3 regions of the Kribbella lupini genome follow, and region 2 is predicted to be linked to each of the others. Evidence: riboswitches for the same ligand, from Rfam matches in the RefSeq annotation. Region 2 holds a riboswitch; each other region holds the start of a gene.
The links. Region 2 has a riboswitch for cobalamin ahead of ABD235_RS24895 (CbtB domain-containing protein). Riboswitches for the same ligand answer to the same signal wherever they lie in the genome.

Region 1 (7,830 bases), on a different contig from region 2:
GGCCACGACGTCGACTGGCTGACCGACGAGCAGCTGTCCGGCGCGGTCGCGAAGATCTCGCTGTCGACGTACCAGCAGTGGTTCGGCCGGGTGCCGGAGACGCTGCGGGACGCGATGACCGAGGCGTGGGGCGAGGCGCCGGGCTCTCTGTACGTCGACACGACCGGTGCCGAGCCGGCGATCGCACTGGCCGCTCTGCGGTTCGGCAACGTCGTACTGATGATCCAGCCGCCCCGCGGGTTCGGTGAGAACCCGGTGGCGATCTACCACGACCCGGACATGGCTCCGTCGCACCACTACCTGGCGGCGTACCGCTGGCTGGAGGCCCCTGTCGAGGAAGGCGGCTTCGGCGCACACGCGGTGGTCCACCTGGGCAAGCACGGGACGCTGGAGTGGCTGCCGGGCAAGGGGATCGGCATGGCGGCGGACTGCGCGCCGGACGCCGTACTGGGCAACCTGCCGCTGGTGTACCCGTTCATCGTCAACGACCCGGGTGAGGGCACGCAGGCCAAGCGGCGTGGGCACGCCGTCGTCGTGGACCACCTGGTGCCGCCGATGGCGCGAGCGGAGACGTACGGCGACATGGCGAAGCTGGAGTACCTGCTGGACGAGTACGCCACCGTCCAGGCGCTGGACCCGGAGAAGGTACCGACGCTGCGGGCCCAGATCTGGACGCTGATCCAGGCCGCTCAGCTGCACCACGACCTGCACACCAGCGAGAAGCCGGAGGACGAGGAGTTCGACGAGTTCGTCCTGCACCTCGACGGCTACCTGTGCGAGATCAAGGACGTGCAGATCCGCGACGGGTTGCACATCCTCGGTGGCGGTCCGGTCGGTGAGGCCCGGGTCAACCTGGTGCTCGCCGTACTGCGGGCCGCGCAGATGTGGGGCGGCACGTCCGGCGCCGTACCGGGGCTGCGTGCTGCGCTCGGTGCGACGTACGGCGTGGACGAGGCGGCTCTGCTCGCCGATCCGGGTCGTGCGGTGCCTGCTGAGCTGGCAGCCCTGTCGGAGCTGGCTGACCTGCCTGCGGTGAGTGCGGCCGACGGTGTGGACCTGCTGGAGGCTGTGGCGCGCAAGCTCGTGCTGGGGCTGGAGACGCTGAGCTGGGACGCCGCGAAGGTGCCGGTGGTCGTCGGTGAGGTGCTGGGCCGGCAGTCCGAGGGTGTGGAGGCGTCGCTGCGGTTCGCCTGCGAGGAGGTCGTGCCGCGGCTGGCACGCACCGGTGACGAGCTGACGAACGTAATGCGCGCGCTGGACGGCCGCTTCGTCGAGGCCGGGCCGTCGGGCTCGCCGACGCGCGGTCTGGTCAACGTGCTGCCGACGGGCCGCAACTTCTACGCCGTCGACCCGAAGGCGATCCCGAGCCGGAACGCGTGGGACGTCGGCGTCGCGCTGGCGGACTCGCTGCTGGCCCGGCACAAGGCCGAGACGGGGGAGTGGCCACGATCGGTCGGGCTGACCGTCTGGGGTACGTCGGCGATGCGGACCCAGGGCGACGACCTCGCCGAGGTGCTGTGGCTGCTCGGCTGCCGGCCGGTGTGGGACGAGGCGTCGCGACGGGTGTCGGGCTTCGAGGTCGTGCCGGTGTCCGAGCTCGGCCGGCCGCGGGTCGACGTGACGGTGCGGATCTCGGGCTTCTTCCGGGACGCGTTCCCGCACGTCGTCGCCTGGCTGGACGAGGCCGTGCGGACCGTCGCGGCGCTGGACGAGGCTGCCGAGGACAACTACCTGCGGGCGCACGTCCTCGATGACGTTGCTACGGGCAACGATTTGCGATCCTCGACGGCCCGCGTGTTCGGTTCCAAGCCCGGCTCGTACGGCGCCGGCCTGCTGCCGCTGGTCGACGCGCGCAACTGGCGCACCGACGCCGAACTGGCCGAGGTGTACGCGGTCTGGGGCGGTTACGCCTACGGCAAGGACCTCGACGGCGCCGAGGCGCGCCCGTCGATGGAACGCGCCTACGCGCGGATCCAGGTCGCGGCCAAGAACGCGGACACCCGCGAGCACGACATCATGGACTCCGACGACTACTTCCAGTACCACGGCGGCATGGTCGCGATGGTCCGCCACCTGACCGGGTCGAACCCGAAGGCCTACATCGGCGACTCCGCCGTACCGGCCCAGGTCAAGACCCGCACGCTGGAGGAGGAGACCAAGCGCGTCTTCCGCGCCCGCGTCGTCAACCCGCGCTGGATGGCCGCGATGCAGCGCCACGGCTACAAGGGCGCCTTCGAGATGGCCGCCACGGTCGACTACCTCTTCGGGTACGACGCTACCGCCGGCGTCGTCGACGACTGGATGTACGAGACGCTGACGACGGAGTACGTCGCCAACCCCGAGGTCGCCGAGTTCTTCCGCAAGTCCAACCCGTGGGCACGGCACGGCATCGCGGAGCGGTTGCTCGAGGCGGCGCAGCGGGGGCTGTGGTCGGAGCCTTCCGAGGAGGCGCTGGAGACGCTGCGCACCGCCGTACTGGAGACCGAGGGTGACATCGAGGACCGCGGCTGATTGGGTAGTCGTATGGCTTCGCGGGTTCTGATCACCAATGACGACGGGTACCGGGCTCGGGGCATTCGGGCCCTCGGAGCGGCGCTGGCCGCGGCTGGGTACGACGTACTGGCTGTGGCTCCGCTGGATGACCAGAGCGGCGTCGGGTCGGCGCGGGCCGGGATGGTCGACCGGCCGATCCGGACGGCCTCGGAGACTGTTGATGGGGTGACCTACATCGGCGTCGACGGGACGCCGGCGCTGGCGGTGACACTCGCGCTGGTGGGGTCGTTCGGCGACGTGCCGGACCTGGTGGTGTCGGGGATCAACCACGGGCACAACATCGGCGTACCGATCCTGCACTCGGGCACCGTCGCGGCCGCGCTGACGGCCGCCGGGCAGGGGGCGTCGGCGATCGCCGTCAGCATCGACTCCGAGGACCCGAAGCATCTCGACACCGCGGGCGGCGTCGCCGCGCGGGCACTCGACTGGCTGGCGTCGGAGCCGGCTGGCACGGTCCTCACCGTGAACGTCCCCGATCGCCCGTTGGAAGAGCTGGAGGGCGTACGCCGGGCCCGGCTGGCGCCGATCGGGCGCTCGCGCATCGTCGGCGCTCAAGCGCCGACCGGTGAGCCGATGATCACCCTTGCCCCGCCGTCCGCCGGTGCGGAAGCCGACACCGACGAGGCCTTGCTCGCCGCGGGTTTCGTGACGGTCACCCCGATCGTGGGCATCCGCGAGGTCGACTCGTCGGCGGCGGCTGACTACTTGTCCCAGCATCTGGTTAAGGGCTGAGCCTCGCGTACTCACCCCGAACACGTCCCACCCGAGGTCGATCGGCCGTCGGCCACGCTCCAGCGGCTCGCCCTCTCGCGGCGGTCGACGAGCCGCCGTCCGTTCCCGCCGGGTGAGGTTGGTCTCCGGGCGGCGGGCCGACGGCGGGGATGTGGAATGATCGCCGGGACGGCAGGAGAGGAACACCGGTGACGGCCAGCACGGCCGGAGTCCGGGGCGGTCCCGCCACTGTGACCGGACGTGATCCGGAAGCCAGGACATCTCCCGCCGTCCGTCCGGAAACGCTTCTCCGCGGTCCGGGCGACCGTTGCCGACGCGGGCGTGGACACCCGCAGGACGAAGGGACCCACCGCCGATGCGGCCTGCTCCGACCTCGACCGGTTTTCCGTTCACCGCGGTGGTGGGGATGGACGACCTCCAGCTCGCCCTGATCCTGGCCGCGGTCTCCCCGGCCATCGGCGGCGTCCTGATCCGCGGCGAGAAGGGCACCGCCAAGTCGACGGCGGTCCGGGCGCTCACCGAGATCCTGCCGGCGGTGGACGTCGTCCCGAACTGCCGCTTCTCCTGCGACCCGGCGAACCCGGACCCCACCTGTCCGGACGGGCCACACGCGGCCGCCATCACGACCGTGGACAACCGCCCCGGAGACGGGGGGAGCGCCGCCGCGTCGCCGTCGAGCCGGTCGGCGGCGTCTCCCGCGCCCGGAGCCCCGCGTGAGGGCATCACGCCGGCTGAAGCCCTGGCGCCGTCCGGCGAAGGTGCGCCGCTGGGCCATCTTCCCGGATCCATCGCGTCGGGTTCCTCCGTGCCGACCTCCGTCTCCCGCCCGGCTCGGCTCGTCGAGCTGCCCGTGGGGGCGACCGAGGACCGCGTCCTCGGCTCGTTGCATCTCGAGAAGGCGTTGGCCGAGGGCGTCACGGCGTACGAGCCTGGTCTGCTCGCGGCCGCTCACCGCGGGCTGCTGTACGTCGACGAGGTCAACCTGCTGCACGACCACCTGGTCGACGTCCTGCTCGACGCCGCGGCGATGGGCCGCGCGACCGTCGAGCGCGACGGCGTCTCGGTGACGCACCCGGCGCGCTTCGTCCTGGTCGGCACGATGAACCCGGAGGAAGGCGAGCTCCGCCCGCAGCTGCTCGACCGCTTCGGCCTGACCGTGGACGTCGTCGCCAGCCGCGACCCCGCCGTCCGCGTCGAGGTGATGCGCGCGCGGCTGACGTACGAGGCCGACCCGGCCAGATTCGTGAGCCGGTACGACGGCGCGCAGCGCGAGCTCGCCGAGCGGATCGTCAAGGCGCAGAGCCTGCTCGCCGACGTGATCCTGACCGACTCGGCGCTGCGGCAGATCGCGGAGATCTGCGCCGCGTTCGACGTCGACGGGATGCGCGCCGACCTGGTCACCGCGCGCACGGCGGTCGCCCACGCGGCCTGGTCCGGGCGAACCGTCGTCGAGGTCGAGGACGTCCGCGCGGCGGCGAAGCTCGCGCTGCCGCACCGGACCCGGCGGAATCCGTTCGATGCTCCGGGGCTTGACGAGGATCGGCTCGATCAGGTGATCAACGAGAGCACGCCGCCGGAGGATCCGGACGACGATCCCGAGGGTGGGCCGGGGGGCGGCCCGGGCGGCGTACCCGACGGCGCGAGTCCGGAGGGGAGTTCCTCGGGCCAGGGATCGTCCGACCCAGGATCCGCGGACTCGGAATCCTCTGATCCGTCATCCTCGGCGTCGGACGGCCCGACGTCGTCCGCGGACCAGCCGGACAACGCCGAGCTCGACGGCGCCGACCAGGTCCCGCCCCCCGGCAAACCCGCCGACCCCGACAACCCGGGAAACCCGCAGAACGCGCTCTCCGGCGCCGCTCCCACCGGCGACGTCGCGACCAGCTCCACGCCGTACAAGGCTCGCCTCCTCAGCATCCAGTCGGCCGGCACCGGCGTCGCCGGCCGCCGCTCCCGCGCGATCACCGAGGTCGGCCGGGTCGTCGGTGACCGCGCCCGAGTCGGTCGCGAGTCCGGTCGTCCGCACCTTCTCGCCACGCTGCGCGCCGCCGCGCCGCACCAGCACACGCGCGGCCGTTCAGGACCTGGCCTCGCCGTCCGCGCCTCCGACGTACGGCTCGGGGTGCGCGAAGGGCGCGAGGGGAACCTGGTGATGTTCTGCGTCGACGCGTCGGGCTCGATGGGCACCAAGCGGCGGATGGGCGAGGTGAAGACCGCGATCGTCTCGCTGCTGCTCGACGCGTACCAGCGCCGCGACAAGGTCGGCCTGGTCACGTTCGCGCGCGCCGACGCGACGGTCGCGCTCCCGCCGACCGGCAGCGTCGAGACCGCCGTACGCCGCCTGGAGTCGTTGCCCACCGGCGGCCGGACGCCGTTGGCCGAGGGGCTGCTGCAGACCGCCGAGGTACTTCGGATCGCCGCGATCCGCGACCCGCGCCGGCGCCCGCTGCTGGTGCTGGTCACCGACGGCCGCGCGACGCACGGGGAGAGCGCGTTCGCGCGGGCTCAGCAGGCGGCCGGGTGGATCGCGCACCAAGGCATCCCGACGGTCGTCGTCGACTGCGAACCGCGGCGCGGCGTCCGCCTCGGCCTGGCCGCGGAACTGGCAACCACCTTGCGCGCCGAGTACCTCGATCTGGGAGAGGTTGCCGCGGGCAACCTCATTCGCGCGGTCACCGACCGGAGCGCCGCATGACCGCCAGCCGGACCGGGAAGGGAACGAACTGATGCCGCAGGGACAGCCGAGCGTCGTACCGAAGGACGGACTGACCACGCGGCAGCGCCGGAACCGGCCGTTGCTGATGGTGCACACCGGGGAGATGAAGGGGAAGTCGACGGCGGCGTTCGGGATGGCGCTGCGCGGCTGGAACCAGGGCTGGAACCTCGGCGTCTTCCAGTTCGTCAAGAGCGCGAAGTGGAAGGTCGGCGAGGAGAGCGCGTTCCGCGCGCTCGGGAAGTTGCACGAGGCAACGGGCGAGGGCGGCCCGGTCGAGTGGCACAAGATGGGCGAGGGCTGGAGCTGGTCGCGCAAGGCCGGCGCCGACGAGGACCATGCCGCGGACGCGCTCGAGGGCTGGCGTGAGATCCAGCGCCGGATCGCGGCCGAGACGCACGACCTCTACGTGCTGGACGAGTTCACGTACCCGATGAAGTGGGGCTGGATCGACGTCGACGAGGTGGTCGATACGCTCGTCAACCGCCCCGGTCACCAGTATGTCGTGATCACCGGCCGCAACGCCGACCAGCGGCTGCTCGACGCCGCCGACCTGGTCACCGAGATGACCAAGGTGAAGCACCCGATGGACGCGGGCCAGAAGGGCCAGAAGGGAATCGAGTGGTGATCCCACGGATCGTCGTCGCCGCCCCCGCGTCGGGTGCCGGCAAGACGACGGTCGCGGTCGGCCTGATGGCGGCGCTGCGCCGCGCCGGGCACACCGTGGCCGGCTTCAAGGTCGGCCCGGACTACATCGACCCCGGGTTCCACGCCGTCGCAACCGGCCGCCCGGGCCGCAACCTGGACGCGATGCTGTCCGGCGAGGAACGCGTCGCGCCGCTGTTCGCGCACGGCGCGGCCGGCGCCGACATCGCCGTCGTCGAGGGCGTGATGGGCCTGTACGACGGCGCGCTCGGCACCGAGGGGTTCTCCTCGACCGCGCACGTCGCGAAGTTGCTGCAGGCACCGGTCGTGCTGGTCGTCGACGCGTCCGCGGCCGGCCGCAGCGTCGGCGCGGTGGTACAGGGGTTCGTTGCCTACGACACCGGTGTGCGGATCGTCGGCGTGATCCTGAACAAGGTCGGTACGGATCGGCACGAGGCGGAGGCCCGGGCGGGCGTCGCGCCGACCGGCGTACCGGTACTGGGCGTGCTGCGTCGGGACACCCGGCTGACCGTGCCGAGTCGGCACCTGGGACTGGTGCCTGCCGACGAGCAGCGGGAGCAGGCGGCGGCTGCTGTGGATGCTGCGGCCGAGCTGGTCAAGGCCGGCGTCGATCTGGAGGCCTTCGTCGCCGCGGCTGCCGCTGCCAGTCCTCTGGAGACGGTGGCGTGGGACCCGGCAGCCGAGGTGACTCCGGCACCGGAGGGCCGACCGGTGGTTGCTGTGGCCGGGGGACCGGTGTTCTCCTTCCGCTACACCGAGACGGCTGAGCTGCTGACTGCTGCCGGTGCCGATGTGGCGACCTTCGACCCGCTGCACGACTCGCTGCCGGACGGCACTGCTGCGCTCTACTTGGGCGGTGGCTTCCCGGAGATGCACGCCGAGGCGCTGTCGAGCAACGAGGTGTTGCGTGGCCAGGTGGCGGCGGCTGTAGCCGGTGGCATGCCGGTGATCGCTGAGTGCGCCGGGCTGCTCTACCTGTGCCGTGAGCTGGACGGCCACGCCATGACCGGCGTACTGCCGGCCACGGCACGCATGACCGGCAAGCTGACGCTGGGGTACCGCACGGCGATCGCAGCCAGTACGACGGCCTTCTTCGACGAGGGGCGACGCGTCCGGGGCCATGAGTTCCACCGGACTGCGGTGACGCTGGACGCGGACGCCGAGCC
Region 2 (7,830 bases):
GAGGTCCCGGAACGGCCGGACTACGACTCGTACAAGGCGATGGCCGGGCACGACCAGCGCTTCCACGACCTGGTGCTGGAGCTGTCCGGCAACGAGACGGCCCGGCAGTCCTTCGCCCGGACGCACTGCCACCTGCACCTGTTCCGGCTGTACTACGGCGGCGGGATCGCGACCCAGGCGCTCCGCGAGCACAAGGCGGTCGTCACCGCGGTCCGCAAGGGCGACCCCGAGCAGGCCGCCGCCGCGATGCGCTCGCACATCGAAGCGTCACGGGCCCGGCTGCGGCCCGTGTTCGACCAAGAATGAATCCGTCTAAGGAGATTTCGTGGAACTGCTGCGCCTCGGCGCGGTCGGTGAGGAGCGCCCGTACGTGCGCGCCACCGACGGCACCACCTACGACCTGAGCTCCGTCACCGCCGACATCGACGGGGCCTTCCTGGCCTCCGACGGGATCGCCCGGGCCCGCGCCGCGCTGGAGGCCGGTTCGCTGCCGGCCGCCGACGTCGAGGGCCTGCGGATCGGCGCGCCGATCGCCAAGCCGACCGCCGTGGTCTGCATCGGCCAGAACTACGCCGCCCACGCGGCCGAGTCCGGCGCCGAGCCGCCGAAGGAGCCGATCGTCTTCTTCAAGCACCCGAACACCGTCGTCGGCCCGTACGACGACGTGCTGGTGCCGCGGGACGCCCGCCGGACCGACTGGGAGGTCGAGCTTGCGGTGGTGATCGGCAAGACCGCCCGCTACCTGAGCTCCGACGAGGAGGCACTGGCCTGCATCGCCGGGTACGCGGTCTCCAACGACGTCTCCGAGCGCGCCTTCCAGCTGGAGGTGTCCGGCGGCCAGTGGTCGAAGGGCAAGTGCTGCGAGACGTTCAACCCGCTCGGCCCGGTGCTGGTCCCTGCCGACGAGATCGGCGACCCGCAGGCGCTGGACCTGAAGTCGTTCGTCAACGGCGAGCCGCGGCAGGCCTCCAACACCCGCGACATGATCTTCTCGGTCGCCGCGCTGGTCCGCGACCTGTCGCAGTACATGACGCTCGACCCGGGCGACATCGTCAACACCGGTACGCCGGAAGGTGTCGCGCTGTCCGGCCGCTTCCCGTACCTGGCGCCGGGTGACGTCGTCGAGTGCGAGATCCAGGGCCTCGGGCGGCAGCGCCAGGAGCTTCGCCAGGCCTGAGCCGTGGTCCCCACCCCGCCGCCGTATTCCGGTGGCGGGGTGAGCCGCGCGTGCGGCATGGTCTGCCGCATGACTTCGATGGTGCGCACGGTGACGTTCGACGCGGCCGACCCGTACGGTCTGGCCGGCTTCTGGCTGCAGGTGTTCGGCGTCGAGCGGCCGGACGACGACTTCCCCGACGACCCGTACGCCGCGGTGGACACCGGGACGGTGAAGCTGCTGTTCGAGCGCAACAACGACCCGAAGCGGGCCAAGAACCGGGTGCATCTCGACCTCGAGCCGGACATCCCGCGCGACCAGGAGGTCGAGCGGCTGGTCGCCCTGGGCGCGACGATCGAGCACGACCGCCGCGAGCCCGACGGCACCGGCTTCGTGGTGATGCTCGATCCGGCCGGCAACGAGTTCTGCGTGCTCCGCTCGGCGGCCGAACGCGCTGCGACCAGCTAGCCGGCTCTGACTAGCTGACGATCTCCGGGGTCTGCCCGGAGAGCGTGAGGCGCCACTCGCCGTCCCAGCTGTGGACGACGATGCCGTAGCCGTCGCGGCGCGCGGAGGCCCGGTGGTGCCCGCTCTCGACCGGCTGGACCTCCGCCTGCCAGCCGCGAGCGGTCAGCGCCGCCACGGCTGCCTCCACCTGGCCCACTGGGTCGACGACGGTCGGGTCGCCGTTCTCCACCGTGATCAGGCAGACCGACTGCGGCCCGTCCCCGTCCTCCAGCACGTGCGGGTTCACCGGGCCCACGTCGTGCGTGACGACAGCCTGCTGCCCGGGTACGGCGGCCGCCGCTACGGCGAGCAGCTCCTCGCGCAGCAGGTCGCGGGCCTCGGTCAGCGTCATCGGGTGGGTCCTTCCGGTCGTCTGGTGACGCCCGGGCTCGGCGTACGCCGTACCCGGGCTCCGTCGTTCACAGGTTCTGGCCGCGGGGCGCTGAGCTTGCCGAGGGCCCGTACGCCGTCGAACACCTTCGCCAACGGTACGGCGACCGGACTGGCCGTCGCCTGGCGCAGCGGCTCGGCCCAGGAGAGCCCCGGCAGCACCCGGCTCTCCTCCTCCGGCGTCGTACTCGTCCGGGTCACCGCCTGCAGGTCGCCGCGGATGATCCGGCCGATGTTGCGCAGCGACTCGCTGTCGTGCGCGAAGTAGCTCAGGTGCCCGCGGACCGCGACCTTGCCGTCGTTGGTCTCGAACCGGATCGCGTCGGGGAACGACGCCGGGTCCGGGCCGTGCGGTTCGGCGTACGAGATGTAGTCGCCGGGCGCTCGCGCGACGTACAGCGGCACGCCCTCCGGCACGAAGTCGGCCGCGCCGCGGACGTGCGGCTCGACGCCGGGGCAGCCGGTCAGGATCACCCGGTCGAAGCGCACTCCCTCGCGCAGCATCGCCTGGCCGACCACCTGGCCGCCGTAGCTGTTGCCGATCAGGGTCTTGTCCGCGTCCGGCCTGACCTCGGTGCGGAGCCCGGCCGTGAACCTCGCCAGCAGGGGCGCGGCCGCGATCGAGCTCTCCTTGGACATCGCTGCTTCGAGCGTGAGCGGAGCGTCGTACCCGAGCCAGACGACCGTCGCCGATCCAGGACCGCTCTCCGTCTGCAGGTCCTGGGCGCGCGCGATCTGCGAGCGCACCTTGTCGAGGTTGTTGTTCATCCCAGGCACCAGGACGCTCACCCGATCGGCCGTGGCCAGGTCACCGAGCACCTCGACCATCCGGCCCTGGCCCTCGGGCTCGGCGAGCAGGAACTGCCGGTGCACCGGTACGACGATGCGGTTGCCGTCGGCATCGACGTCCAGCCGTTGCCCGACCGGCGCCAGCATCTCGGACAGCGTGTTGTAGCGGGTCACCTCGTCGTTCGAGGCGCTGTCGAGCCTCGCTCGAAGCCCCTCGTGCGCCTCGACCAGGCGCAGGTGGTTGGCGCGGTACCGCAGCGGCGCCGGCACACCGTCGAGGCCGCCGACCTCGCGCGTCCTGCTCTCCGCGAGCGCCCTCGCGGCGTCCTGCGGAAGCGCGGCGAAGTAGTCCCGGACCTCCCGAGCGGCCTTCTCGGCCGGGAGGTCGGTGACACGTTCCAGCAGGTCGTCGAAGCTCATCGTCATCCTCAGGGGCGTCGGGATGCTGTGGGCGAACGATAAACCGCTGCAGACCGGTTTGTCAGTGCAGGTTGAGTGACCAGGACGTGGCGTGCGCGGAAAGACCGACCGTTGCCAGGGGTCTGACGTCGACGTGCCGGAGCGACTCGGCCGGGGCTTCCAGCGCGTAGAGCACCGCCGCGCGGACGACGGCCGGGTGGACCACGGCAACGACCGTACGCCGCTCGGCGTGGCCCGGGTCCTCGGTCAGGTCGCCCAGCCAGTCGGCGACGCGGGCGATCAGGTCGTTGGCCGTCTCCCCGCCGGGCGGCGCCGTGTGGGGCCGCTCCAGCCAGTCCGAGACCGCCGCGGTCTCGGTGGTCAGCAGCTCCTCCAGGTCGCGCCCGGTCCAGTCGCCGTACTCGCGGTCACGCAGTGCGCCGACCACGACCGGCTGCAGGCCGATCGCCTCGGCCGTCAGGATCGCGGCGGGCTCCGGTCCGCAGTACGTCGTACCGGCGTCGACCCGCAGGTCGCGGGCTGCCTCCAGGCCGGCCTGGTCGGGTGCGGACTCTCCACCGAGAACGAGTCCGCGCAGACCTGGCGTCAGCGCATGCGCGACCAGCGTCAGCGTCGTCGTCACGCCGTGGCCCCTTCCGCTGGCGTCGTGACCTGGGAGTTACGGTCCACCAACGCAGCGTAACCGAATCCCAGCAGCGTCCACAGCACCGCCTGCGTGCCGAGCGAGGCGAACCGGAACTGCCACAGCAACGTCGCCGGGAACGAGCCGGGCACCTCGTTGATCGCCGGGAGGATCAGGTACGCCGCCACGATCGTCGCCACGAAGGCGCCGCCGCCGACGGCGAGCCGGATCCAGGGCGCGTCGCCGAAACGCTGCGCCCAGCGGGACGCCGCGACGCCGGCCCAGACCGCGAGCAGGCCGATCACGAGCGTCAGCAGGTACGTGACCGTGCGCTTGGTGATCGTGTCCGGGTCGCCGACAGCGGGCGGGTTGGGCGGGTACTTGAGGAACGGGACCAGCACGATCCCGACGAATCCCGCGGCGGCCAGCCCGAGGGCGGCGTACGAGTCGCTGGGGGTGCGCAGCCGGCGGCGGAGCAGCGCGAAACCGACGGCGAAGATGCCGCCGAGCGCCACGCCGTACAGGCTGGTGGCGAGGAAGAGCCCGAAACGCTGGCCGGTGCGGCTGACGAGGGGTTCCTCTTCCCCGGCAGCGGCGGGTTCGTCGCCGTGGGTGTGCGCGGCGCCGCCGGCCTCCTCGATCGCGATCGCGGCGTCGATGTGCGGTTCGCCCATCACGTACGCGAAGGTTCCGGCCAGCAGGCCGGCGAAGAGGCCGACGATCAGTCCGCGCACCAGGAGGTTTCCGAAGGTACGCATGACGGTCCTGTCAGTGGTTCAGCCCGAACGGGTCGGGAGTGAGGAGAACTGCAGGACGTCAGTGGCAGGGCACGCCGAGCAGGTGCCGGCCGTCGTGCATCAGCTCGTGCAGGTACATCCCGGACTGCGAGATCGCGCCCTGGTCGAAGGCGACCAGGTAGGCCAGCATCAGCAGCACGCCGATGGTGAGCAGGGCGACCGCGAGCAGGCGCGGGGAAACAGCCGGTACGGCGACCGAGCGGGCAGGAGCAGGCATCTGTGGACCTCCTGGGGAAGTGCGCGTCCCCATCGAAAGGCTGCGAGTGCCCGAGCGTCCTGACTCACGAGCAGCTGCTCGCTCACAGTGGCGCGGCCGTACCGGTCTCTCACCGGTTTCCCTCATGGCACCGCAGGTTGACTCGTGAACGGTAGCGGCCTGGTTCGTGACCGGTCAACGGAAGGCGGCGCGCCGGTGATCTTCCCCACCTGCTCCGGTGACTACCTCGGGTGACCGGTTGCTGTTCGCCGGGCCGCGAGGACGCCGACGACGGCCAGGGCTGCGGGCAGGCCGAAGGCGGTCAGGAAGGCGGTGGTCGGCGAGTGCGGCTCGATGGCCGCGAAGAGCGAACCGCCGACCGCCAGCACCGTTGCGGTCAGCAACGAGTCGCTGAGCTGCAGCGCCGAGCTGTTCGCGCCCTGCTGCTCGAGGCTCGAGTACTCCAGGACCAGGACGGACACGGTCGGGAACACGGTTCCCATCCCGAGTCCCGTCAGCGCCCAGCCGAGGATGCCGACCACGACCGGCACCCGGTCGTCGAGGGTGGCGGCCGCGGTCGCGATGCCCAGCAGGACCGAGACCATGCCGGCTTGCAGGAACACGTGGGGCTCGAACGGCTGGCTCGGGCGACCGCGGTACCAGGACGCCGCGGTCCAGCTGAGCGCGCTGACGGTCAGCACCAGGCCCGCGAACGCCGGCGACAGGCCGCGCTCCCGCGTCAGCATCAGCGGCAGGAACACCTCGGCACCGAACCCGGCGGCCGCGACCAGACCGCGCAGCGCGATCACCGACGGGAGCCCAGCGCGGATCGTGAACGTTCCCTTCGGCAGCAGTTTCGGCGCGAACACGACCACCGCGGCCAGTCCGGCGCCGAGCAGGACCAGCTGGATCGCTCCGTGCTGCTGACCGCCGTAGTGCAGCAGCCCGACGCCGATGGCGGCACCCACGGCGTACCAGGCCTGCTCGCTCCACAGCTTGCCCGACCGCGTCGCGTGGTCGCTCTTGGAGAGCCCTGGTCGCATGATCAGCGCCGCCGGAACGGCCAGCACCGGTACGGCGAGGAAGACGATCCGCCAGTTCGCGTGCTCGACGATCAGCCCGGCGATCGCGGGACCGACCAGCGACGGCACGACCCAGCCGGTCGCGAACGCGGCGAAGATCCGTGGCCGCAGCTCCGCCGGGTACAGGTGCCCCACGACGACGTACAAGGCGACCGTGAGCAGACCGGCGCCGAATCCCTGGATCACCCGGCCGACGACCAGGACCTCCATGGTCGGCGCGAGTCCGGCGATCACCAGGCCGGTCAGGAACCAGCCGGTACCGTGCCAGAGCGGGCGCGTCGGGCCCTTCAGGTCGGACCAGGTGCCCGAGACGACCATCGCGACGACGCCCGAGGCCAGCGGTCCGCCGAACGCCAGCGCGTACAGCGAGAGCCCGTCGAGCGCCTGCGCGACGGTCGGCATCGCGGTCGTCACGGCGAGGGACTCGAACGCGACGAGCGTGATCAGCGCGACCATCCCGACGGTCAGCGCACGGTACTGCGGGGCGAGAACTCCGGGCGGGCGAGGGGCCGCGATCGTCGTGGTCATGCCGAGAACTCTCGGACTTCAACCACCCTTGAAGTCAATGGCCTGCTTACAGAACCGCAGCAAGCACCAGCGCGAGGAGCGGCGGCACCGCCTGGATCGCGGCGGACCTGGCCATCCGGCGGTCCGAGCCGATCAGCACCAGCCCGGCGCCGAGCATGCACGCGCACGAGAACAGCGCGATCGCGTGCCCGCGGTCGCCACCGGCGATCAGGCCACCGATCGCGCCGGCCGCCAGGAACAGGTTGTAGAAGCCCTGGTTGAACGCCCAGGGCCGCGCCGCTTCCGCCTCCGCCTCGGTCTTGACCAGGAACCGCCGTTGCACGCTCGGCTTGCGAAAGAGCACGCTCTCCAGGGCGAAGAAGACCAGGTGAAGGACTCCGGCCAGGGCGACGAAGATCTGCGCGACGGTGTTCACCTGCGAACCGTACCGCTCGGATGCCCTGGGCAACGCGACGTCACGGTTGGTGGATTCGTGCCGTCACTTCCAGTCGGTCGCGAAGGCGCGGGCCGGGTTCGTGACGAAGATCTGCTCGACGACGTCCTCGCCGAGCCGGCGGGTGAGCCGGGGGCGCAGATTCGTCAACAGGTACGGCATTCCCGGGCCCTCGCCGGTCGCGAGTCGCGCCCGCGCGCTCGTCGTGTCACCGCCGAGCAGCAGGTGTTCGGCATACCCGGTCTCGACAAGCGCTGCCAGGCAGTCGACCATCCGCCAGTCGGTCGCATGGTTGGCCCGCGACGGTCCGTCGAAGGCGAGGAACGCGCCGCGGGCGGCCAATTCCTGGTGGACCTGGTGGTCGGGGAAACGGTTCAGATGCCCGAGCACAATCCGGTCCGGCGCGACCCCGTGTCCTTCGAGACGATCCAGTACGGCGTCCGCTCCGGTACCCAGCTCGTGGTGGATGCCGATCGGCGCGCCAGTCGCCCTCTGGGCCTCCGCGGCGGCGTCCAGCACCCAGGAGGTGTGCTTGTCGAGTCCGTGGAACCCGCTGGCGATCTTGATCAGCCCGGCACGCACCCCGCCGTCGCCGATGCCCTGGGTCAGCTCGCGGACGAACAGCTCAGCCAGGTCCTGGTCCGGCAGCTTGTCGTAATGCTCCGAGCGGTGTAGCCCGGTCGCAGCGACCAGCTGGACGCCGGTCTCTTCCGACAGCTTCGGCATTAGGTCGGCGCGCCGCCCCAGGCCGTACGGCGTCCACTGGATGATCGACCGGCCACCGGCCTCGGCGTACAGCGTCGCCTCCTGCACGGCGGCGTCGTAGTCGTCGAGCTCCTGGCCCGGCGGCATCATCGCGCTGCGGATGAACAGGTGGTCGTGAGCGTCGCAGATTCCGAGCTCCTCGGGT
Region 3 (7,830 bases), on a different contig from region 2:
CGGACTCCATCACCTGGATCCGCCGCCTGCTGGCCGCGACCCTCGACCGCCAGCCCCAGTTCGGCTGCTTCGGCCTGCACGAGTGGGCGATGGTCTACCGCCTGCAACCCGGCGAGGTCCGGCACGAGAAGTGGCCGCTGAGACTAGGGGCCGAGGGCACCGATCAGGTCGTCGAGTCGCACAAGATCGCCTGCTCCCACTTCGACGCCTTCCGCTTCTTCACCGAACCGGCCCGTCCCCTCAATGCCCTGCAACCGACCCGCGACCTCCAGCCCCAGCTGGAACAAGGCGGCTGCCTGCACGCCAACATGGACCTTTACAAGTGGGCCACCAAACTCGCCCCCTCCACCCCCAGCACCCTCCTGCTGTCCTGCTTCGAGCTCGCCAAGGACATCCGCACCCTCGACATGCGAGCCTCCCCGTACGACCTCGCACCCCTCGGCTACTCCCCCGTCCCCATCGAAACCCCCGCCGGCAAAGCCGAGTACGCCGCCACCCAACGCTCCTTCGCCACCCGCTCCAAACCCCTTCGCGAACAACTCGTCGCCCTCTGCGACAAACTCCTCAGCACTCCGACCAACTAGCCCTCAGGCTGCGGATCGTTCGCCGCAGATCTACGACCTGGTGATTCTCGGCGGAGCCTGCACCACCCGTTGGTGACGGCGAGCCCGCCGACGCCGAGCCGAGTAGCTTCGACCCATGAGCGCGACCTGGACTCCGGACGAGATCCGGCGCTTCACCACCGCCGACGAACTGCAGATCGCCGCCCGACGCACCGACGGCACCCTGCGACGCTGGGTGCCGATCTGGGTCGTCTGCGTCGACGAGCAGGTGTACGTCCGCACCTGGTACCGCCGCAACACCGGCTGGTTCGCTCACGTGCTCGACTCCCAGCGTGCCTGCATCCGCGTTCCCGACCTGCAGTCCGAGGTCTCCGTCGAGGACGTAGGCTCCAGATCGCAGCAGCTGCGGGCGGACGTCGACACGGCCTACCGCACGAAGTACGCGCGCTACGGCGCCTCGACCATCGAGCAGATGGTGTCCCCGGCGGCCGCGGCCACAACTCTGCGGCTCACTCCGGAGCAGGACCGGATCACACCGGCTTAGTGGCTTTCAGGGCGAACAGCAACGGGATCCGCGGCGCCTCGTCCGGCAAGCGCCACCAGCCCTCGGGGGTCTGCACCATCGACGACCAGCGCGGCCACTGCAGCACCTCGGACTCGCGCAGGCTGTCGATCCGCAAGCCCGCGGCCGACAGCGTGGTGACCACCTCGCCCAGGCCGTGCATCCACTCGTAGCTGGTGTTGCGGCCCGGCACCTCGTCGCCGGTGTACGTGACGGTCGACTCGTGCGCGATCGCGCCGCGCCCTTCCAGGTAGTCGTGCCGCAGCACCAGCTCGTCCGACTCCCCCGGCGACCCCATCGGCCGCAGTGCGTTCAGCAGCGGATGGAACTCGACGAGGTAGACGAACCCACCAGGCTTGAGCAGACCGCTGACGACCTCGGCCCACTTCGTCAGGTCAGGCAGGTAGCAGAGCGCGCCCTTCCCGGTGTAGACGACGTCGAACTGCCGTCCCCCGAGCGCCTCCGCCGCGTCGTACACGTTGGCCCGCACGTACTCGATCCCGACGCCGGCGTCATCGGCCAGCCGCCGCGCCTCGTCCAGCGACCGCCCCGACAGATCGAGCCCGAAGGTCTTCGCGCCCTTGCGCGCAAAGGCGATCGTCTCGGTCCCCAGGTGGCACTGCAGGTGCACGAGATCACGTCCGCCCAGCTCCCCCAGGTCGTCCCACTCGTAGTCGGCGAACCAGAACTCCGCCGGCCGCTCGTAGAACTCGCTCGCCGCGTGCAGCGGAGCCCGCGCGTCCCAGTCCGCCTCGTTCGCGGCCACCCGCGCCAGCTCGTCGGCCTCCAACGTCACCGGCTTCTCCCTCTGTCGCCTGCTCCGGTCCTCGTCCTCCCAGTCTCTCCAGGCCCAGGTCCAGGCATCCCCACTCAGGCTCATTTCCGCTCACCCGGCGACACGAGTTTCCCCCTCGGAAGCAGTCCCGTGAGCAGCCGCTGTGCGCCCGGACGTCCCGAGCGCGTTCCCCCAGCTCTGCTCACCCAGCGTGACTCTACTCCCGTCGGCCACGCTGAGTAATCACGGTTGGGTCTCACTCAGCACCATCTCCCCGATCGCGCCCGCAATAGCACTCGACCACCGGAAGCACCAGCACCGACACGCTGTGCTGATTGACTTTCCGGCGTCCGCTCGACCACAATTCGAACACATGTTCGACGCAAGGACAAACCGCGGGGAATCGGGGAGCGTGAGGATCTGTGATGCCGGAACCGTTCGACTGGGACATCCTGGAGCGACCGTCGGCGATGGCGATGGTGCGGGGCCAGCTCGGTTTCAGCTGGATGGTGCTCGCCCAGCGACTGGCCAGACTCACCGACGACGAGTACTTCTGGCGACCGAGCGCGGAGGCGCTGACCGTCGTCCGGCGACGGCACGCCGGCCGGTTCCGCTCGCTCGGGTCGGGTGAGTGGGTGGCGCAGTGGCCGGACGAACCGGACCATCGCGGGCCACGGACGATCGCCTGGTTGATCGCCCACCTGACCGAGACGTTCTTCGAGCGCTGGGAGTGGACCTTCGGCGAGAAGCTCCAGGGCCGCACCGACATCACGCTGCACGGCAACGCCCGGGACGCGGTCGCCTGGCTGACCTACTGGGTCGACGCCTGGCAGGAGTCGATCGCCGGGCTGGAGGAGGACCAGGTGATGACCGTCGGCCTCAGCCAGGCCACCGAGCTGGACGCCGCGGAGCCGTTCGGCCACGTCGTCCTGCGGCTGAACCGGGAGCTGATCCACCATGGCTCGGAGATCATGACGCTCCAGGATCTGCATGCGCTGGCCGCCTGAAACCACTAAATATGCGACACGCGGCGCGTCGAGACACTACATGTCGTGGTCCGGCGCTAATGTTCTGCGTGCTGGTGGTTCTGCCCGGACGACGCGACGAAGCGCGGCCGGGTGGAGGCAACAGGGGAATCCGGTGCGAGTCCGGAGCTGCCCCGCAACGGTGAGCGGACAAGTCGTCCGCGAGTCCGAGTACCTGCCACCGGTGCGCGTACCGCCGGTACGCGTTGGTCCGAGACCTCGTGGGTGGGTCGGTGGACGTCAAGGCAGTCGTACTCGCCGTACTGCCTTGCGTCGCGCGCTCTCGCACGGGTCCTGGTCCTCCGGAACTCGCGTGGAGAGTGCGCTTGTGACCATCGTTTCGTCCTCGTCGCCGACCGCACCGGGCCCCCTGCCCGACGCGTCGGCGTCCCAGCTGACCGTCGTCCGCCGCGACGGCACCAGCACCACGTTCGACCCGACCAAGATCGCGGTCGCGATGAGCAAGGCCTTCCTGGCCGTCGAAGGTGCCGAGGCCGGCACCAGCCACCGCGTCCGCGACCTGGTGTCCGACCTGACCGACCGCGTCGTCACGGCTCTGACCAGCCGCGGCGACTCACGCCGCAGCGTCCAGGTCGAGGACATCCAGGACCAGGTCGAGCTGGCCCTCATGCGCGCGGGAGAGCATCAGGTCGCCCGCGCCTACGTCCTGTACCGCGAAGAGCGCACCAAAGCCCGTACGCCGGCCGACCCGGCCGGTGTCACCGAGAGGCCGGTCGTCACTGTCCGTGCCGTCGACGGCAGCACAGCGCCACTGGACGTCGACCGTCTCCGACTCGTCATCGCCGAGGCGGCCGCCGGCCTGGACGCCGTCGACCCCGAGCAGATCCTCGACGAGACCCTCGGCTCCTGCTACGACGGCATCGCCCAGCACGAGGTCGAGCTCGCCCTGGTGATGGCCGCCCGGTCGTACGTCGAGACCGAGCCGCAGTACAGCCAGGCCGCCGCGCGCCTGCTGCTCGACCAGATCCGCCGCGAGACGCTCGGTCGCGTGCACGGCCAACCCCGGCAGGCGACCCAGGCCGACATGAGCACGGCGTACGCCGAGTACTTCCCGCGCTACGTCTCCGTCGGCATCGAGGCCGGCCTGCTCGACCCCGAGCTGGCGACCTTCGACCTCGCCCGCCTGGCCGCGGCGATCAAGCCCGAGCGCGACCTGGACTTCGCGTTCCTCGGCCTGCAGACCCTCTACGACCGGTACCTGCTGCACATCGACAAGGTCCGCTTCGAGCTGCCGCAGGCGTTCTTCCTGCGCGTCGCGATGGGCATGGCCCTCAAGGAGGACGACCGCGAGGCCCGCGCACTGGAGTTCTACGAACTGCTCAGCTCGTTCCGCTTCATGTCGTCGACGCCCACGCTGTTCAACTCCGGCACCACCCGCCCGCAGCTGTCGTCCTGCTTCCTCACCACCGTCCAGGACGACCTGTCCGGCATCTTCACCGGCATCCGCAACAACGCCCTCCTGGCCAAGTACTCCGGCGGCCTAGGCAACGACTGGACCCCCGTCCGCGGCATCGGCGCCAAGATCCGCGGCACCAGCGGCGAGTCCCAGGGCGTCGTCCCCTTCCTGAAGATCGCCAACGACACCGCCGTCGCAGTGAACCAATGCTTCGCTCCGCAGACTCTGGTGTACGCCGCAGCAGGACCGACGCCAATCAGTGAAATCGCGGTCGGAGAGCTGGTACTGGGCGCCAGCGGCTTCTACCGCGAAGTCACCAAGACTTTCACCTACGACCAGAACGATCCGATGGTGGAGCTTGACGTCAAGCACTCGATCGATCCGCTCGTGGTGACCGCCGGCCATCCTTTCTACGCGATCCAAGGCGTTCCGATGGAGCAGAGCAATGAGCGCACCATCGATTGGCTGGCCAAGAAGAAGGTGCAGGCGACGTGGGTCGAGGCCGGCATGCTCAGCAAGGGTGACTACGTAGGGCAGGTGATCCCCCGGGACGTCGTTCCGGTCCCGGGGCTGACCGAGGAGGACGCCCGCCTGTACGGCATCCTGCTGGGCGACGGCCATCTGTCGAAACAGGGCCGCCAGTGGGGTGTGTCCGGCAACCCACAGCGTGACACACACCTGTCGTTCGTTCGCGAGTACCTGACCGCACGGCAGATTCATTTCTGGGAAACCGGGCGGGCGGACACCTACCGCCAAATTCACTGGGCCTCCGGACGCGGGGCTCTCAGGGACCCGATCACGGGACGTATCACCGGCCAGGGCGAGGCAACCCTGCCGTTCACCTCCGACGATCTGTACGACGAACTCCACCACAAGCACATCTCTCGACGGTTCGCTCACCTACCGCGTCCGCAGACACTCGCACTCGTCCGGGGTTTGCTGGAGACGGACGGTGGGGTGTCCCGTGGCCAGGAGATCTACTTCACGAGCACGTCGCAGCGACTCGCCGTCGGCCTGCGCTACCAGTTGCTTCGTTTGGGCGTTCCGACAGCAGGTCAGTACCGGATCCGTGAAGGGGCGCACGAGGGCCGGCGCTCCGACGGATCTGTCATCACCTTCACCAAACCGGTCAAAACCTTCGACCTACGAATTCCAGCCGTCTCTTCGATCGCCGAGCTGGTGGGCGTCGCCCCGATCCGGAAGCACAACTGGATCAGCCACCAGGGCATGGTGTTCTCCCGCGTTCGCGACGTCCGGCGTACCGCGACGGTCCCAGTCGTTCACGACCTCGAAGTGGAGGTCGACGAGTCGTACATGACCGTCGCCGGGCTGGCTCACAACGGCGGGAAACGTAAGGGCGCGGTCTGTGCGTACCTCGAGACCTGGCACGTGGACATCGAGGAGTTTCTGGAGCTGCGCAAGAACACCGGGGACGAGCGTCGGCGCACCCATGACATGAACACGGCGAACTGGGTGCCCGACCTGTTCCTGCAGCGGGTCGAGGCCGGTGGCGAGTGGACGCTGTTCTCCCCCGACGAGGTGCCGGAGCTGCACGACCTGTACGGCGCGGCCTTCGTGGCGGCGTACGAGGACTACGAGGCCGCCGCCGATCGTGGCGAGATCCGGGTGTTCCGCCGAGTGAAGGCCGTCGACTTGTGGCGCCGGATGCTGACCGTGCTGTTCGAGACCGGTCACCCGTGGATCACCTTCAAGGACGCCTGCAACCTGCGGTCCCCGCAGCAGCACGACGGCGTGGTGCACTCGTCCAACCTGTGCACCGAGATCACGCTGAACACGACCGTCGACGAGACCGCCGTCTGCAACCTCGGCTCGGTCAACCTGGTCGCCCACCTGACCGAGACCGGTCTCGACGCCGAACTGCTGCGCGACACGGTGAAGACCGCGGTCCGGATGCTCGACAACGTGATCGACGTGAACTTCTACACCACGCCGGAGTCGGAGCGCGCGAACCAGCGGCACCGCCCGGTCGGCCTCGGCCTGATGGGCTTCGCCGACGCGCTGTTCGCGCTGCGCATCCCGTACGCCTCCGACGCCGCCGTCGCGTTCGCCGACGTCTCGACGGAGGCGATCAGCTACCACGCGATCGAGGCGTCGACCGAGCTCGCGGCCGAGCGCGGGACCTACGAGTCGTACGACGGATCGCTGTGGAGCCAGGGCGTGCTGCCGATCTACTCGCTCGAGCTGCTGCGGACGGCGCGCAACGGTGACGTCCAGCTCGACACCGGCCGGACGCTCGACTGGGAGGCGCTGCGCGCGAAGGTGCTGCAGGACGGCATGCGCAACTCCAACGTGCTGGCGATCGCGCCGACCGCGACGATCTCCAACATCTGCGGGGTGAGCCAGTCCATCGAGCCGACGTACAGCAACCTGTTCGTGAAGTCGAACATGTCCGGTGAGTTCACCGTCGCGAACCCGTACCTGGTCGCCGACCTGAAGGCGCGCGGGCTGTGGGACCAAGTGATGGTTTCGGACCTGAAGTACCACGACGGCGTGCTGAGCCGGATCGAGCGGATCCCGGCCGACCTGCGCGAGCTGTACGCGACCGCGTTCGAGATCGAGCCGCTCTGGCTGGTCAAGGCGGCGGCGCGGCGGCAGAAGTGGATCGACCAGGCGCAGTCGCTCAACCTCTACATGTCGGCGCCGTCCGGCAAGGCACTCGACGAGCTGTACCGCTCGGCCTGGCGGTACGGGCTGAAGACGACGTACTACCTGCGCTCCCAGTCCGCCACCCACGTCGAGAAGTCGACTCTGCAAGGAACAGATGGTCGTTTGAACGCGGTACCAGTTGCATCTGCACCGAAACCCACTTCCGAAGTTCCGATGGACGACACCCTGCTCGAAGCCCCTGCCGTCTGCAAGCTCGACGACCCTGACTGCGAGGCCTGCCAGTGACCAGCACCTCCACCGGACTCGGTGACATCACCCTCGGCGCCGGCCGCGTCGAGGTCGCCGACAAGGCGATGATCAACGCCCGCGCCGACGTCAACCAACTGCTCCCGCTGAAGTACCAGTGGGCCTGGGACAAGTACCTTGCCGCCTGCAACAACCACTGGATGCCGACCGAGGTCTCGATGCAGGCCGACATCGCGCTCTGGAAATCCAAAGACGGCCTGACCGACGACGAGCGCCTGATGCTCAAGCGCAACCTCGGCTTCTTCGCCACCGCCGAGTCCCTGGTCGCGAACAACATCGTGCTCGCCGTCTACCGCCAGCTGACCAACCCCGAGTGCCGGCAGTACCTGCTGCGCCAGGCGTTCGAGGAGGCCGTGCACACGCACACCTTCCAGTACATCTGCACCTCGCTCGGCCTGGACGAGGGCGAGCTGTTCAACATGTACCGCGAGGTCCCGTCGATCTCCGACAAGGACGCCTGGGCGCTGAAGTACACCCGGCACCTGGAGGACGGCAACTTCCGGACCGGTACGCCGGAGGCCGACACCGACTTCCTGCGCGACCTGATCGCGTTC

Region 1: linked by a shared signal. The riboswitch ahead of ABD235_RS05430 (magnesium chelatase subunit D family protein) and the one ahead of ABD235_RS24895 (CbtB domain-containing protein) in region 2 are both predicted to bind cobalamin.
Region 3: linked by a shared signal. The riboswitch ahead of ABD235_RS38775 (ribonucleoside-diphosphate reductase subunit alpha) and the one ahead of ABD235_RS24895 (CbtB domain-containing protein) in region 2 are both predicted to bind cobalamin.

What each region holds. Positions count from the first base shown of each region.
Region 1 covers NZ_BAAANC010000001.1:1,194,788-1,202,617, forward strand. The annotation lists gene cobN (cobaltochelatase subunit CobN) at 1-2,511, shown strand, start outside; gene surE (5'/3'-nucleotidase SurE) at 2,524-3,285, shown strand; cobalamin riboswitch at 3,433-3,568, shown strand; gene ABD235_RS05430 (magnesium chelatase subunit D family protein) at 3,641-5,980, shown strand; gene cobO (cob(I)yrinic acid a,c-diamide adenosyltransferase) at 6,012-6,626, shown strand; gene ABD235_RS05440 (cobyrinic acid a,c-diamide synthase CobB) at 6,623-7,830, shown strand, end outside.
Region 2 covers NZ_BAAANC010000002.1:2,412,770-2,420,599, reverse strand. The annotation lists gene ABD235_RS24930 (GntR family transcriptional regulator) at 1-306, shown strand, start outside; gene ABD235_RS24925 (fumarylacetoacetate hydrolase family protein) at 326-1,177, shown strand; gene ABD235_RS24920 (VOC family protein) at 1,247-1,624, shown strand; gene ABD235_RS24915 (hypothetical protein) at 1,635-2,015, opposite strand; gene ABD235_RS24910 (alpha/beta hydrolase) at 2,012-3,262, opposite strand; gene ABD235_RS24905 (histidine phosphatase family protein) at 3,324-3,884, opposite strand; gene ABD235_RS24900 (CbtA family protein) at 3,881-4,642, opposite strand; gene ABD235_RS24895 (CbtB domain-containing protein) at 4,701-4,898, opposite strand; cobalamin riboswitch at 4,930-5,066, opposite strand; gene ABD235_RS24890 (MFS transporter) at 5,120-6,487, opposite strand; gene ABD235_RS24885 (DUF1304 domain-containing protein) at 6,534-6,902, opposite strand; gene ABD235_RS24880 (phosphotriesterase family protein) at 6,966-7,830, opposite strand, start outside.
Region 3 covers NZ_BAAANC010000006.1:61,099-68,928, reverse strand. The annotation lists gene ABD235_RS38795 (3-methyladenine DNA glycosylase) at 1-584, shown strand, start outside; gene ABD235_RS38790 (DUF2255 family protein) at 700-1,107, shown strand; gene ABD235_RS38785 (class I SAM-dependent methyltransferase) at 1,094-1,921, opposite strand; gene ABD235_RS38780 (DinB family protein) at 2,326-2,907, shown strand; cobalamin riboswitch at 2,966-3,122, shown strand; gene ABD235_RS38775 (ribonucleoside-diphosphate reductase subunit alpha) at 3,254-7,255, shown strand; gene ABD235_RS38770 (ribonucleotide-diphosphate reductase subunit beta) at 7,252-7,830, shown strand, end outside.